2 regions of the Ottowia sp. SB7-C50 genome follow, and region 1 is predicted to be linked to the other one. Evidence: predicted binding sites of a transcription regulator. Region 1 holds the regulator's gene; the other holds the start of a gene.

Region 1 (7,187 bases):
CGGCGATGCGCTCGCCATACGGCGGGTTCATCAGCAGCACGCCGGGCTGCGCGGTGGGTGGCATGCGCTGCAGCGCGTCGCCGCCGCGCAATTGCACCGCGTGGGCGACACCGGCGCGCTCGGCGTTGCGCTGTGCAAAGTCGACCATGCGGTGGGCGACGTCGCTGCCGAACACGTGAATGGCGCCATCCTTCAAGCCCAAAGCGCCTCCAGCGCTTGCCTGATCAGCGTGAGCAGCTTCTTTTTTTATAGCATTCCACTGCGCCGCGTCGAACGGACGCAGGCGCTCGAACCCGAAGCGCCGCTGCCCGCCAGCCGGCAGGCCCAGGCGCAGTTGCGCCGCCTCGATGACGATGGTGCCGCTGCCGCAGCAGGGGTCGTACAGCGGCGAGTCGACCACGCGCCGCTCGGCCGGCAGCCACCAGCCGCTGGCGGCCAGCATGGCGGCGGCCAGCGTCTCCTTCAGCGGCGCGTCGCCCTTGTCCTGCCGCCAGCCGCGCTTGAACAGCGGCTCGCCGCTGGTGTCGATGTACAGCGTGGCGTGCGTGGCGTCCAGGTGCGCGACGACGCGCACCTGCGGCGCGTGCGTGTCGATGCTGGGGCGCACGCCGCCCGCGTGGGCGCGAAACCGGTCGGCTACCGCGTCCTTCACGCGCAGGGTGGCAAAGTTGAGGCTCTTGAGCGGACTCGCCTGCGCCGTCAGGTCGACGCGGAAGGTCTGTTGCGGCGCAAACCAGTCCTCCCACGCCGCGCCCGCTGCCAGCGCATACAGGTCCTGCTCGTCGCGGTACGGCGCATGGGCCAGCTCGATCAGCACGCGCTGCGCCAGGCGGCTGTGCAGGTTCAAGCGCTGCATCAACGCCCAGTCACCCCGCACGCGCACACCGCCGCGCACCGTCAGCAAGTCCTGGCCCACCAGGCCGCTCAGGCCGTGCACCTCATCAGCAAGAAAACCCTCGACGCCACCGGCGCAGGGAAGAAACAGGGTCAGCAATGTCATGGAGGTGTGGGAATCCAGCAAGCGCCAATGATGCCCCATGCGCCAGCCTCGATCACACGCCCCCGCGCGGCCATGTCAAATGGCCGCGGAGCAGGCCATGCGCGGGCCGCCCAAGCCGGGGTCCCCCCCCGGCGACCAGCGGCGTCCCCCTGGGGGGAAGGCGCCGCAGGCGACTCAGGGGGGGGGCCGTCCTCCTCAAGCTCGCCACCGGAATGCGCAGCGCCTCGCGGTACTTGGCTACGGTGCGGCGCGCGCAGTCGATGCCTTGCTCCTTCAGCATGTCCGCGATCTTGCTGTCGGACAGCGGCTGGCTGGCATTTTCGGCGGCGATCAGTTGCCTGATGAGCGCGCGCACCGCCGTGCTGCTGGCGTTGCCGCCGGCTTCGGTGGCCAGGGCGGAGCCGAAGAAATACTTCAGCTCGAACGTGCCGCGCGGCGTGGCCATGTACTTGGCGGTGGTCACGCGCGAGATGGTCGATTCGTGCACGCCCAGTTCATCGGCCAGTTCGCGCTGCACCATAGGGCGCATCGCCACCTCGCCATGCACGAAGAAGTTGCGCTGCCGCTCGACGATGGCCGTGGCCACGCGCAGGATAGTGTCGAAGCGCTGCTGGATGTTCTTGATGAACCAGCGCGCTTCCTGCAGCCGGCTGGCCAGCGCCTGGTGGCCTTCGCCGCCCTTGCCGCCGCGCAGCGCGCTGGCGTAGAGGTCGTGCACGCGCAGGCGCGGCATCACGTCAGGGTTGAGCTGTACGCGAAAGCGCTGCACGCCGCCCGCGCCGCTGGCGGTGACGATGACGTCGGGCACGATGGCGTTGCGCTCGACGTCGGCAAAGGGCCGGCCGGGCTTGGGGTCGAGCCGCGCGATCAGCGCCATGGCGGCGCGCACCGCGTCTTCGGCGTCGCCCGTCAGCTGCGCCAGCTTTTTCGCGTCGCGCCGCGCCAGCAGGTCGAGCACACCGGGCTGGGCGCACACCTTCAGCGCGCTGGCGATCACCGCCTGCTCGCTGGCCGGCACGTCGCGCTCGGCCTGGCGGCTTTTCAATTGCAGCGTCAGGCATTCGGCCAGGTGGCGCGCGCCCACGCCGGGCGGCTCCAGCGATTGCAGCAGCTTCAGCGCCAGGCTGAAGCGGTGCACCAGTTCTTCCAGCTCCTCCAGGTCGTCGCCCTCGTCGGTCAGCGTGGCGGCCAGCTGGGCGAGCGAGTCTTCCAGATAACCGTCGTCGTTCAGCGACTCGATGAGAAAGTGCAGCGCCGCCCGGTCTTCGGGCGACAGCCGCAATGCCAGCGCCTGGCGGTGCAGGTGCTCGGTCAGCGACTCGTGCGGGCCGCCGCGCTCGCCCGGGTCCAGTTCGTCGTCGCCGTCCGCCCCGCGGGCGCGCGCCGGGGCATCGCCGCCCCATTCGCTGTCGTCGGGCGTGACCTCGACGCTGCCGTCGCCGTCCCAGCTGTCGGGCAACAGGCTGTCGACGGGGGCGTCGCCGGCGGCGCTGGGGTCGTCTGTGGTGGACGCCGCTTCATGGATGCGGTCGCCTTCGCTGACGCGCGTGTCGGCACGGGCCAGCCCGAATTCCTCGCGCGGCGCGGCGTCGTCCTCGCGCTCGAGAAACGGGTTGTCGTCCAGCATCTGCTCGACTTCGCTGGCGAGTTCCAGCGTGGACAGCTGCAGCAGGCGGATCGACTGCTGCAGTTGCGGCGTCAGCGCCAGATGCTGCGAAACGCGCAGCGACAGGCCGGGCTTCATGCGGTCCTTGCAGCGGGCATCGGCCTTGTGCCCCCTCGCGCAGCAGCGGCGGGCAGGCGCGCCAGCGACTCAGGGGCGTGAGCTGTCACAACCTGAAATGCTCGCCCAGGTAGACGCGCCGCACCTCGGGGTTGTCGACGATGTCGGCTGGTGTGCCGGTCGCCAGCACGCGGCCTTCGCTGATGATGACCGCGTGGTCGCAGATGCCCAGCGTCTCGCGCACGTTGTGGTCGGTGATCAGCACGCCGATGCCGCGGTCCTTCAGGAAGGCGATGATGCGCTGGATCTCGATCACGGCGATGGGGTCGATGCCCGCGAATGGCTCGTCCAGCAGGATGAAGCGCGGCTGCGTGGCCAGCGCGCGCGCGATTTCGACGCGCCGGCGCTCGCCGCCCGACAGCGCCGGCGCGGGCGAATCGCGCAGCGAATTCACGTGCAGCTGCTCCAGCAGCTCGGTCAGGCGGCGCTCGATCTCGGCGCGCGGCAGCGCGCGGCCATCGGGGCCGACCTGCAATTCGAGCACGGCACGCACGTTCTCGGCCACGGTGAGCTTGCGGAAGATCGACGCTTCCTGCGGCAGATACGACAGGCCCAGGCGCGAGCGCTGGTGGATCGGCATGTGCTCGATCGACCGGCCATCAATGGTGATGCTGCCCGCGTCGGCGCGCACCAGGCCGACGATCATGTAGAACGACGTGGTCTTGCCGGCGCCGTTGGGGCCCAGCAGGCCCACCACCTCGCCGTTGGCGACGTCGAGCGACACGTCGTGCACCACGCGGCGCGCGCCGTAGTTCTTGCGCAGGCCGCGCACTGCCAGCCGGCTCTGGCCCGCATCGACCGCCGGCATTTCCGCGACCGCCACCTTCACCCGCCTGCCCCTGCTGGCAGCCGGTCGGCCGGGCGCAGCGGCACGGCAGCGGGCGCCGACGGCGGCGCGGCGGGCGCGGCACCGCTGGGGTTGCGCGGTGCCAGCGTGGCGCGCACGCGGCCGCCCGGCGCGGCCGAAGGCGCACCATCGGCGCGCGGCGCGCCGTCGACGGTGTAGACCTCGGTGGTGTTGTTGTAGACGATCACGCTGCCCAGCACCTGGTCCTGCAGCGTGGCGCCGGCCAGCCGGCGCATTTCGGCGCGGCGCAGAAAGCGCACCGTGTCGGCCTTGCCGTCGTATTCGATGGTTTCGCCTTCGCCTTCGATGAATTCGTCGACGCCTTCGCGCTTCTGGCGGAAGAAGGCGCGCTTGCCGGGCTCGGCGAACATGGTGCCGAACTGGTTGCCGTTGGCGTCCTGCCGCACTTCCAGCCGGGCGCCGCGCATCACGATGGTGCCCTTGGTCACCACCACGCGGCCGGTGAAGGTGGATAGCTGCTTCTGATCCTCATAGCGCAGGGCATCGGACTCGATGTTCATGGGCTTGTCGCGGTCGGCGCGCTCGGCCCAGGCCGACGTCGCGCCCAGGGCCAAGGCCATCGCCCACGCCAGCGCAGCTACAGAGGTAAAAAACGGGTGCTTCATCAAAGGCACGCTTTTTGCTTGATCGATGCGTTTCATTGTAGGGCGGTTCGACCGGCCGGCCCGCGGCGTGCGCATGAAAAAAGCCCGCCAGGGCGGGCTTTGGGGGGCACGCGCGGCGCCGCGATCAGCGCTTGCGCTCCTGTGCGATCAGGTTGTTGGCGATCTGGATCATGCGCTCGAATCCGCCGGCCATGGAGCCGTCGGTGTAGTACTTGCCCGCAATGCCCAGCGCCGGCGTGCCTTCGACCTTGTAGGCCTCCTGCAACTGCACCGCGCGGCGCAGCTTGCTGGCCACGCCGAAGGACTTGTAGGCTTCCTCGAACTTGGCGCGGTCCACGCCCTGCTCGGCGATCCAGGGGAACAGCACCTCGGGCTTGTCGACGCGCTTGCGCTCGGTCTGCAGGGCGTCGAACACCTTGCCGTGCACTTTTTCCAGCGCGGCCGGACCCATGGTCTCCAGCGCGTAGTAGATGCGCTGCAGCGGCTCGAAGCTGGTCTGGAAGCCCACGTGCACCAGGCGCACGTTCACGTCCTTCGGCGCCGCCTTCTTCCAGGCGCTGAACATCGGCTCGAAGTTCTTGCAGTGCGAGCAGCCGTACGAAAAGAACTCGATCACCTCGATCTGCCCCGCGGGCGACTCCACCGGCGCGCGCTCCTTCAGCGTGACGTAGCCCGGACCGGACTGGGCATGGGCAGGCAGGGCCAGCAGGCCGGGCAGGGCAAAGGCGGTGGCCCCCAGGGCAAATTCACGACGTTTCATGGGATCAGGATTCCGTTTCTTTCAACAGGCATCAGAGTGGCTGCGCTGCCGGCGAGTTCCGCTCACCACGGCGCCACCGTGTGAAGAATTTGTCAACTTCTCACCCCAGGGCTGCGCAGCAAGCCCTGAAAACGGGCCGCGGAGCAGGCCATTCGAGAACGCCGCGGAGCGGGCTTGCCCCGGCCGCCAGCGTTGTCCCCCACCGGGGGGAAGGCGCCGCAGGCGCCACAGGGGGATTAGCTTTTGGGGGATCACCTCTGCACCCGCACCAGCGCCGAGTCAAAGCCATTGCCATCCAGGCGGTCTTTCACCCGGTCGGCGGCGTCCTTGTTCTGGAACGGCCCGACGCGCACGCGGTAGACGGTGCGGCCGGACTGTTCGCGCTCGGTCACGCGGGCCTCGACGCCCATCAGCTGCAGGCGGGCGCGCTGCGCGTCGGCGTCTTCGGACGTGCGGAACGCGCCGGCCTGCACGAAGTAAGTGAACGCTTCGGCCGTCTGCGCGGCGGGCGCGTTGCCGGAACGGGCGGCCGCCAGGTCACCCAGCGGGTCGTTCGAGGTGGGGCGGGGCGGGCGCGTGGCCACGGGGGGCGGCTCGGACGCCTTGTCGGCGGCGCGCGTGGCAGGCTTGCTTTCCGCCGTGCGCGGCGGCTTCGTTTCGGCCGGCTTGCTTTCGGCCGGCTTCGTTTCAGCCGATTTCACCTCGGCGGGCTTGACCTCTGCCGGCTTGACCACGGCGGGCGCGGGGCGCGCCACTTCGGCCGGCGCCGGAATGGGCGCCGGCTCGGGCGCGGGCGCCACGGTGCCGCTGCTGACGGTGCCGCCGCCGCTGGGCTTGGCCGCATTGCGGTTGCGCAGCGGCGCGTTGGGGTCCCAGTCGCGGTTCTTCTCGGCTTCGGCCGCGTCCTGGCCGCTGGTGCGCGACGTGTTCTTGTTGACGAACGGCACCGGCACCTTGGCGACGTAGATGGCCACGCCCAGCGCCACGGCCAGGCCGAAGACCACGCCCAGGATGACGCCGAGGAAAGTGCCTCCCCCCTTGAGTTGCTGCGCGCCTTCCCCCCAGAGAGGAGGCACCGACAGTGGCCGGTGCAAGCCCGGCCACGGCGGTCGCTGGCATGGCCTGCTCCGCGGCCACTCGGTTCACTTTCACTGCATGCATGCGGTGCGGACGGAAATGAAAAATCATGGTGGGATAACGCGTTACATCCGGGCGGGGGCCGACACGCCCAGCACCGACAGGCCATTGTGCAATACCTGCGCGGTGGCGGCGACCAAGGCGAGGCGGGCTTTTTTCACCGTGTCGTCATCGACCAGGATGCGCTCGGCGTCGTAGTAGCTGTGGTAGCTGGCGGCCAGCTCGCGCAGGTAGAAGGTGACGTCGTGCGGGGCAAAGTCCTGCGCGGCGGCGGTCAGCATTTCGGGGTATTTGGCCAGTTGAAGCATCAGCGCCTGCGCGGCGGGGGTGTCGAGCGGCGCCAGATCGGCATCGGCCAGCGTGCCCAAGTCGCCGCCCCAGGCATCCAGCACCGAGCAGATGCGCGCGTGGGCGTACTGCACGTAATACACCGGGTTGTCGTTGTTCTTCTGCACCGCCAGGTCGACGTCGAAGGTGTATTCGGTGTCGGGCTTGCGGCTGAGCAGAAGAAGCGCACCGCATCCGCGCTGGTCCATTCGATCAGGTCGCGCAGCGTGACGTAGCTGCCGGCGCGCTTGCTGATCTTGACCTCTTCGCCGCCTTTGACCACGCGCACCATGGTGTGCAGCACGTAGTCGGGGTAGCCGGCCGGAATGCCGACACCCGCCGCCTGCAGCCCGGCGCGCACACGGGCGATGGTGCCGTGGTGGTCGGTGCCCTGGATGTTGACGACCTTGGGGTAGCCGCGCTCCCACTTGGTGATGTGGTAGGCGACGTCGGGCACGAAGTAGGTGTAGCCGCCCTCGGACTTGCGCATGACGCGGTCCTTGTCGTCGCCGTAGTCGGTGCTGCGCAGCCACAGCGCGCCGTCCTGCTCGTAGGTGTGGCCGCTGGCGACGAGCTTCTGCACCGCCGCCTCGACGCGGCCCGAGGTGTACAGGCTCGATTCCAGGTAGTACTCGTCAAAGGCCAGGCGAAAGGCGTGCAGGTCCTTGTCCTGCTCGTGGCGCAGGTAGGCGACGGCAAACTGGCGA
Region 2 (7,187 bases), 500 kb from region 1:
GCAGCACCTCGCCTTCGAGCATCCAGGTGAAGGTCTGCAGCGCCGTGTGCGGGTGTGGCCCCACGCGAAGCCCCTGGCCGGGCGCAAAGTCCGCCGGCCCGGCGTGGTCCAGAAAACACCAGGCGCCGATGGTGCGCTTGAGCCGCGACGGCAGCGTGCGTGCCACGGGCGCACCACCGCCGATGTGGGCGGTGCGTGCGGGGATGCGCAGGGGTGATGGGGTCATGGCAGGCTCCGTCAGAATACTATCAAATCAATAGCTATGTGCGCTTTCTGGACAAACGCTGGCGGCCGGTTTGGCACCCCATCATCGCCGCGGCCGCGCGCCGTGACAAGGGCCGCGCATCGGGGTGCCGACGCGCGGCCCGCCGCATCAACCCATGCGGCCAAACCGGCCGCTGTTGAAGTCGTTGATCGCCTCGGCGATCTGCTGCTGGCTGTTCATCACGAACGGCCCGTAGCCAACCACCGGCTCGTCGATCGGCTCGCCCGCCAGCACCAGCAGCTTGGCGTTGCCGTTGGCCTCGACCGTCAGCCCCGTTCCCGCGGCCGACAGCGTGGCCATGTCGGCGGCGCGCAGCACGGTGTCGCCATTCAGCATCACCGTGCCGTCCAGCACCACGACGATGGTGCTCCAGCCTTCGGGCTGCGACAGATCGGCGGTCTGGCCGGCGGCGAGGCGCACGTCCCACACGTTCAGGGGCGTGTAGGTTTCGGCGGGCCCTTTCGCGTCACCGAAAGCGCCGGCGATCACCCGCACGCGGCCGGCGTCGCCCGGCAACGCCACCGATGGAATGCTCGAATCGGTGATGCCCTGGTAGTGCGCCGGGGTCATCTTGTCCTTGGCAGGCAGGTTGACCCACAGCTGCACCATCTCGAACGGGCCGCCGGTCTTGCTGAAGGCCTCGGATTGGAACTCCTCATGGATGATGCCGCCGCCGGCCGTCATCCACTGCACGTCGCCGGGGCCGATGACGCCGCCGGCACCGGTGCTGTCGCGGTGCTCCACCTCGCCGTCGTAGACGATGGTCACGGTCTCGAAGCCGCGGTGGGGGTGCTGCCCCACGCCGCGCCGATAGCCGGCGTTGGGCTCAAAGCGCGTCGGCGCGGCGTAGTCGAGCATCAGGAACGGGCTGCGCTCGGCCACGCCGGCGCCGCTGTAGCCGAACAGGCCGTGCACCGGAAAACCGTCGCCCACCCAGTGGCGGCCGGGCGCGCTGCGCGTGTCGAGGACTTTTTTTGCGGTGAGGACAGGGGTCATGTCGATAAGCTCTTCGTCAGTGCGCGGACCGAGCCGCGCCAAGTGGGGCGCCCACCGGATCGTCGGCGCATGATTGAATGGTATGGGCGCGGCAATCGGGTTTAAACAATTAAAAATCCACCATATCGTTCTAAATTCAGAACAATGAGCCGTCCGCAGGCAAAAGCCGCTGACGCAGCCCCAAAAAATCTTTTGGATTTTCTTTTGCGTCCTTCGCGAATCCTTTGCGTCCTTCGCGTCCGGCCGTTTTAAAGCCTCAAAGCCCCATGCAAGACCTGAACGCCCTCGCCTACTTCGCCCAGGTGGACGATCACGGCGGCTTTGCCGCGGCCGAGCGCGCCACCGGCATCCCCAAAAGCAAGCTGAGCCGCCGCGTGGCCGAGCTGGAATCGCAACTGGGCGTGCGGCTCATCCAGCGCACCACGCGGCGCTTTGCGCTGACCGAGATCGGCCAGCGCACGCTGCAGCACGCCCACGCCATGCTGGCCGAGGCCGCCGGCGTGCAGGCGCTGGTGCATGAACAGACCGCCGCACCGCGCGGCACCGTGCGCCTGTCGTGCCCGCCCGCGCTGCTGCAGCACGCCGTGGGCGACATGCTGGCGCGCTTTCTCAACGCCTGGCCGCAGGTCGACATCCGCGTGCAGGCCAGCAACCGCAACGTCGACGTGTGGCAGGACGGCGTGGACCTGGCGCTGCGCGTGCGCGCCCCCGGCGCCGCACTGCCGCAGGACGAGGTGGTCAAGGCGCTGGCGCTCAGCCCGCATGTGCTGGTGGCCGCGCCCCGCCTGCTGGCCAATGCGCCGCCGCCCGCCACGCCGGCCGACCTGGCGCGCCTGCCCACGCTGGCGCTGGGCAATTCACCCGACGAAACGCGCTGGCGCCTGAGCGGCCCCGAGGGCGCGCAGGCCGACGTGCCGCTGGCGCCGCGCCTGGTGGCCGACGACATGGGCGCGCTGCTGTGCGCCGCGCTGGCGGGCGTGGGCTGCGCCGCCCTGCCCCGGCTGATGGCGCATGGCCCGCTGGCGCGGGGCGAATTGCAGGAGCTGCTGCCCGGCTGGGCGCCGCCGCCCGGGCTGGTTCAGGCGGCCTTCGCCAGCCGGCAGGGCATGCGGCCGGCGCTGCGGCAGCTGCTGGACGCGCTGGCGGCCGGCTTCGACCAACTGGCGCGCGAGGGGCGCTGCCTGCGCGTGCCGGGCGGCTGAGCGCCGCGCCGGCGCCTCGGCGTCACCAGGTGACTTCGCGCTCCGGCATGGCGGTGATGCGGTGGATCGACAGGTCGGCGCCGTTGTACTCCTCTTCCTGCGACAGGCGCAGGCCAAACAGCTTCTTCAGCGTGCCGTACACCGCGAATCCGCCCAGCACCGCCCAGGCCACGCCCAGCACGGTGCCGATCAGCTGGGCGCCGAAGTTGACGCCGCCCAGGCCGCCCAACGCGTGCGTGCCGAAGATGCCGGCCGCCAGCCCGCCCCAGGTGCCGCACAGGCCGTGCAGCGGCCACACACCCAGCACGTCGTCAATGCGCCAGCGGTTCTGCACCAGCGTGAACATGGCCACGAACAGCGCGCCCGCGACCGCGCCGACCACGAATGCACCGATGGGGTGCATCAGGTCGGACCCGGCGCACACCGCCACCAGCCCGGCCAGCGGGCCGTTGTGCACGAAGCCGGGGTCGTTCTTGCCCAGCGCCAGCGCCGCCAGCGTGCCGCCGACCATGGCCATCAGCGAATTGACGGCGACCAGGCCCGATATCTTGTCCAGCGTCTGTGCGCTCATCACGTTGAAGCCGAACCAGCCCACCACCAGAATCCACGCGCCCAGCGCCAGGAAGGGGATGCTCGACGGCGGGTGCGCGCTGACGCCACCGTCCTTGCGGTAGCGGTTGTAGCGCGCGCCCAGCAACAGCACGGCGGGCAGCGCGATCCAGCCGCCCACGGCATGCACCACCACCGAGCCGGCGAAGTCGTGGAATTCCACCCCCGTCAGCGACTTGATCCACCCCTGCACGCCAAAGTGCTGGTTCCAGGCAATGCCCTCGAAGAACGGGTAGATGAAGCCCACCACGATGGCGGTGGCGATCAGCTGCGGCCAGAACTTGGCGCGCTCGGCGATGCCGCCCGAAATGATGGCCGGGATGGCGGCCGCAAAGGTCAGCAGGAAGAAGAACTTGACCAGCTCGTAGCCGTTCTTGGCGGCCAGCTGCTCGGCGCCAATGAAGAAGTGCGTGCCGTACGCCACGCCGTAGCCGACGACGAAATACACCACCGTCGACACCGAGAAATCCACCAGGATCTTGACCAGCGCATTGACCTGGTTCTTCTTGCGCACGGTGCCCAGTTCCAGAAAGGCAAAGCCGGCGTGCATGGCCAGCACCATGATCCCGCCGAGCAACACAAACAGCGCGTTCGCGCCCTGATTCAGTGCATCCATCGTGCAATCCCCGTCGTTGAGTGGCCGCCCGACCCGACGTGAATCACCATTTCGGTGCGTTTCGCGCCGGGGCGGTGCGATGCACTGGGGGAATGCAAGTTGCGCGCCAACGTGGTGACGCGCCCGGCGCCACACACGCCGAAGCGGTGCGCGGCCGTTAGGAGTGTCGGCCGGCCGCCGCCAGTTGCCGCAGCAAGCCGTCGCAGGCGTCCTCGACCAGGTCCAGCACGTGCTCGAAGCCGTCGGCGCCGCCGTAGTACGGGTCGGGCACTTCGTGGGCGCTGTGGCGGGTGCAGAAGTCGGTCAGGCGCCGCAGGCGGTGGCGCTGCGTGGGCGCGCACAGGCGGCGCGCGGCCTGCTCGTTGGCGTCGTCCATCACCAGCACCAGGTCGAAATCGTCGAAGTCCTGCCGCGTGAGCTGGCGCGCGCGCTGCGCGCTCAGGTCGACGCCGCGCCGCAGCGCATGCGCCTGCGAGCGCTCGTCGGGCGGACGGCCGACGTGGTAGTCGTGCGTGCCGGCCGAATCGACCTGGATGCGGTCGGCCAGCCCGGCGTCGGCCACCTTGCGTTCCAGCACGCCATGCGCCGTCGGACTGCGGCAGATGTTGCCCATGCACACCATCAGCACGCGCAGCGGGCGCGCGGGCGTGGCGGCGGGCAGGTCGAGGCTGGGCAAATGACGTCGATTGCTCATGATTTCATAGCTACTCGCGCTTGACAGTCAAGCGCTGCAGGCCGTTATGACCAAGAAATAACCGCCAGACGCAAAGATTCCGCAGAGGACGCAAAAGAATCCAAAACAACCTTTTTGGCTGTTCTTTTGCGTCCTCTGCGAATCCTTTGCGTCCTCTGCGTCCGGATCTCCGGCTGTGCCCGGCTGTTCGGCTGTTTTCAGAACGGCCGCTTCGGCCCGCCCGGCCCGCCAAAGCCCGGCGGCAGCGGCGGCATGGCGCCACCGCCGCCCAGCAGGCCGCCGAGGCCCTTCATGCCGCCCATCTTGCGCATCATCTTGGCCATGGCGCCGCCTTTGAACTGCTTCATCATGCCCTGCATCTGCTCGAATTCCTTCAGCAGGCGGTTGACTTCCTGCACCTGCACGCCGGCACCGGCGGCGATGCGGCGCTTGCGCGTGGCCTTCAGCAGTTCGGGCTTGCGGCGCTCCAGCGGCGTCATGCTGTTGATGATGCCTTCCTTGCGCTTGATGTCCTTCTCGGCACGCGCCAGGTCGGCGTCGGTCGCCTTGGCGGCCATCTGCGCGGGCAGCTTGTCCATCAGGCTGCCCAGGCCGCCCATCTGCTTCATCTGCTGCAATTGACCCAGGAAGTCCTGCAGGTCGAAGCCGCTGCCGCTCTTGACCTTTTCGGCCAGCTTCTTGGCCGCCTCGATGTCGACGTTGGCGGTGACCTGCTCGACCAGCGCCACCACGTCGCCCATGCCCAGGATGCGGCCCGCGTGGCGCTCAGCGTCGAACACTTCCAGGCCGTCGATCTTTTCGCTGACGCCGGCAAACTTGATCGGCGCGCCCGTCACCTGCCGCACCGACAGCGCCGCGCCGCCGCGCGAATCGCCGTCCATCTTGGTCAGCACGATGCCGGTCAGCGGCAGCGCGTCCTTGAACGCCTTGGCGGTGTTGGCGGCGTCCTGGCCTTGCATGGCGTCGACGACGAACAGCGTCTCGACCGGGTTCAGCGCGCCGTGCAGGGTCTTGATCTCCTGCATCAGCGCCTCGTCAATCGCCAGCCGGCCGGCGGTGTCGACGATCAGCACGTCGTAGAAATGCCGCTTGGCGTGGTCGAGCGCGGCGCGGGCGATGTCCAGCGGCTTCTGGTCGGGCGTGGACGGAAACCAGTCGGCCCCCGCCTGCGCGGTGACGGTTTTCAGCTGCTCGATGGCCGCCGGGCGGTACACGTCGCCTGACACCGTCAGCACCTTCTTCTTGCGCTTCTGGATCAGGTGGCGCGACAGCTTGGCGGTGGTCGTCGTCTTGCCCGAGCCCTGCAGACCGGCCATCAGGATGACGGCGGGCGGCTGCGCGGCCAGGTCCAGGTCGGCCACGCCCTCGCCCATGGTGGCGGCCAGTTCGCGGTTGACGATGCCGACCAGCGCCTGCCCCGGCTTCAGGCTGCCCAGCACCTCCTGGCCCATCGCCTTGTCCTTGACGCGCGCGATGAAGTCGCGCACCACGGGCAGCGCCACGTCGGCCTCAAGCAGCGCCATGCGCACCTCGCGCAGCATGTCCTGCACGTTGCTTTCGGTGATGCGCGCCTGTCCACTGATCTTCTTGACCAGGCTGGAGAGTTTGTCGGTGAGGGCAGTGGCCATATCAATAGTCCTGTGCGGCAGCGCGGCGCATCCAAGGGAACGAATCAGAAGGCCGCGGAGCAGGCCATTAGGGTGGCCGCCGCGGAGCGGGCTTGGCCCGGCCGCTGGCGGCGTCCCCCCTCCAGGGGGGAAGGCGCGACAGCGCCTCAGGGGGGGTAAACTCGATTTTTATGATTCTAGCCAGCACCTCCTCCGTCGGCCTGCTGCTGGGCATTGCGGCGGCGCTGGCCTACGCCGTGCCGGCGGTGGCGGCGGGCACGCTGGGCGACCTGGCGGCGCGGCGCGTGCTGCTGCTGGCGTGGGCGCTGCACGGGCTGCTGCTGGCATGGACGCTGTTTGGCGGCGAGCCGCGCTTCGGCTTCGCGCCCGCGCTGTCGATCACCGTGTGGCTGGTGCTGACGGCCTACGTGGTGGAAAGCCAGCTGTATCCCCGCCTGCGCGCGCGCTGGACGCTGGCCGGCTTCGGCACCCTCGCCATCGTGCTGGCACTGCTGTTTCCGGGCGGGCACCTGCCGCCCACGTCGTCGCCGCTGCTGCCGCTGCATTGGGCGCTGGGCATTTCGGCGTATGGGCTGTTTGCGGCCGCGGTGGCGCATGGCTGGCTCATGACGCGCGCCGAAGCGCAGATGCGTCAGGTTTCGCCGGTGGCCGAAGGCGGCGTGCCGCTGCTGACGCTGGAACGGCTGATGTTCCGCTTCGTCGGCGCCGGCTTCGTGCTGCTGACGCTGACCATGCTGGCCGGCGTGCTGTTTGGCGAGCACCTGTACGGCGCCGACTACACCGGCTGGCGCTGGGACCACAAGCGCATCTTCACGCTGCTGTCGTGGATCACCTTCGCGCTGCTGCTGCTGGGTCGCTCGCAGTTCGGCTGGCGCGGCCGGCGCGCCGTGCGCGTGCTGTACACGGGCGCGGCGCTGCTGCTGCTGGGCTACGCGGGCTCGCGCTTCGTGCTGGAAGTGCTGCTGGGCCGCACGCCATGAAGCTGCTGGTCTTGCTGCTGGTGCTGCTGGCGGGTGTCTGGCTGTGGAAGCGCGGGCGCCGGCTGTCGCAGAAGGCCCCGCCGCCGCGCGGCGAACGCGCCGCCTTGCCCATGGTGCGCTGCCAGCAATGCGGCATGCACGTGCCGGGCCATGAAGCCGTGGCCGGCCGCCTGGGCAGCTACTGCTCGGCCGAGCAT

Evidence for each region. The regulator sigma-54, encoded in region 1, starts transcription at its own class of promoters, with help from an activator protein. The targets are predictions, from matches to a motif close to TGGCANGNAANCTGCTTT.
Region 2: the regulator sigma-54 is predicted to act here: its motif matches at 3,780-3,797, upstream of R0D99_RS04005 (ammonium transporter).

What each region holds. Positions count from the first base shown of each region.
Region 1 is NZ_CP136995.1:332,525-339,711, reverse strand. Features, by position in the region: gene R0D99_RS01600 (THUMP domain-containing class I SAM-dependent RNA methyltransferase) at 1-1,000, opposite strand, end outside; gene rpoN (RNA polymerase factor sigma-54) at 1,053-2,744, opposite strand; gene lptB (LPS export ABC transporter ATP-binding protein) at 2,830-3,591, opposite strand; gene lptA (lipopolysaccharide transport periplasmic protein LptA) at 3,609-4,256, opposite strand; gene R0D99_RS01580 (thiol:disulfide interchange protein DsbA/DsbL) at 4,381-5,016, opposite strand; gene R0D99_RS01575 (SPOR domain-containing protein) at 5,268-6,092, opposite strand; partial or broken gene argS (arginine--tRNA ligase) at 6,219-7,187, opposite strand, start outside.
Region 2 is NZ_CP136995.1:828,454-835,640, reverse strand. Features, by position in the region: gene R0D99_RS04020 (pirin family protein) at 1-226, opposite strand, end outside; gene R0D99_RS04015 (pirin family protein) at 374-1,261, opposite strand; gene R0D99_RS04010 (LysR substrate-binding domain-containing protein) at 1,528-2,463, shown strand; gene R0D99_RS04005 (ammonium transporter) at 2,486-3,688, opposite strand; gene R0D99_RS04000 (low molecular weight protein-tyrosine-phosphatase) at 3,846-4,310, opposite strand; gene ffh (signal recognition particle protein) at 4,580-6,010, opposite strand; gene R0D99_RS03990 (cytochrome C assembly family protein) at 6,181-6,990, shown strand; gene R0D99_RS03985 (PP0621 family protein) at 6,987-7,187, shown strand, end outside.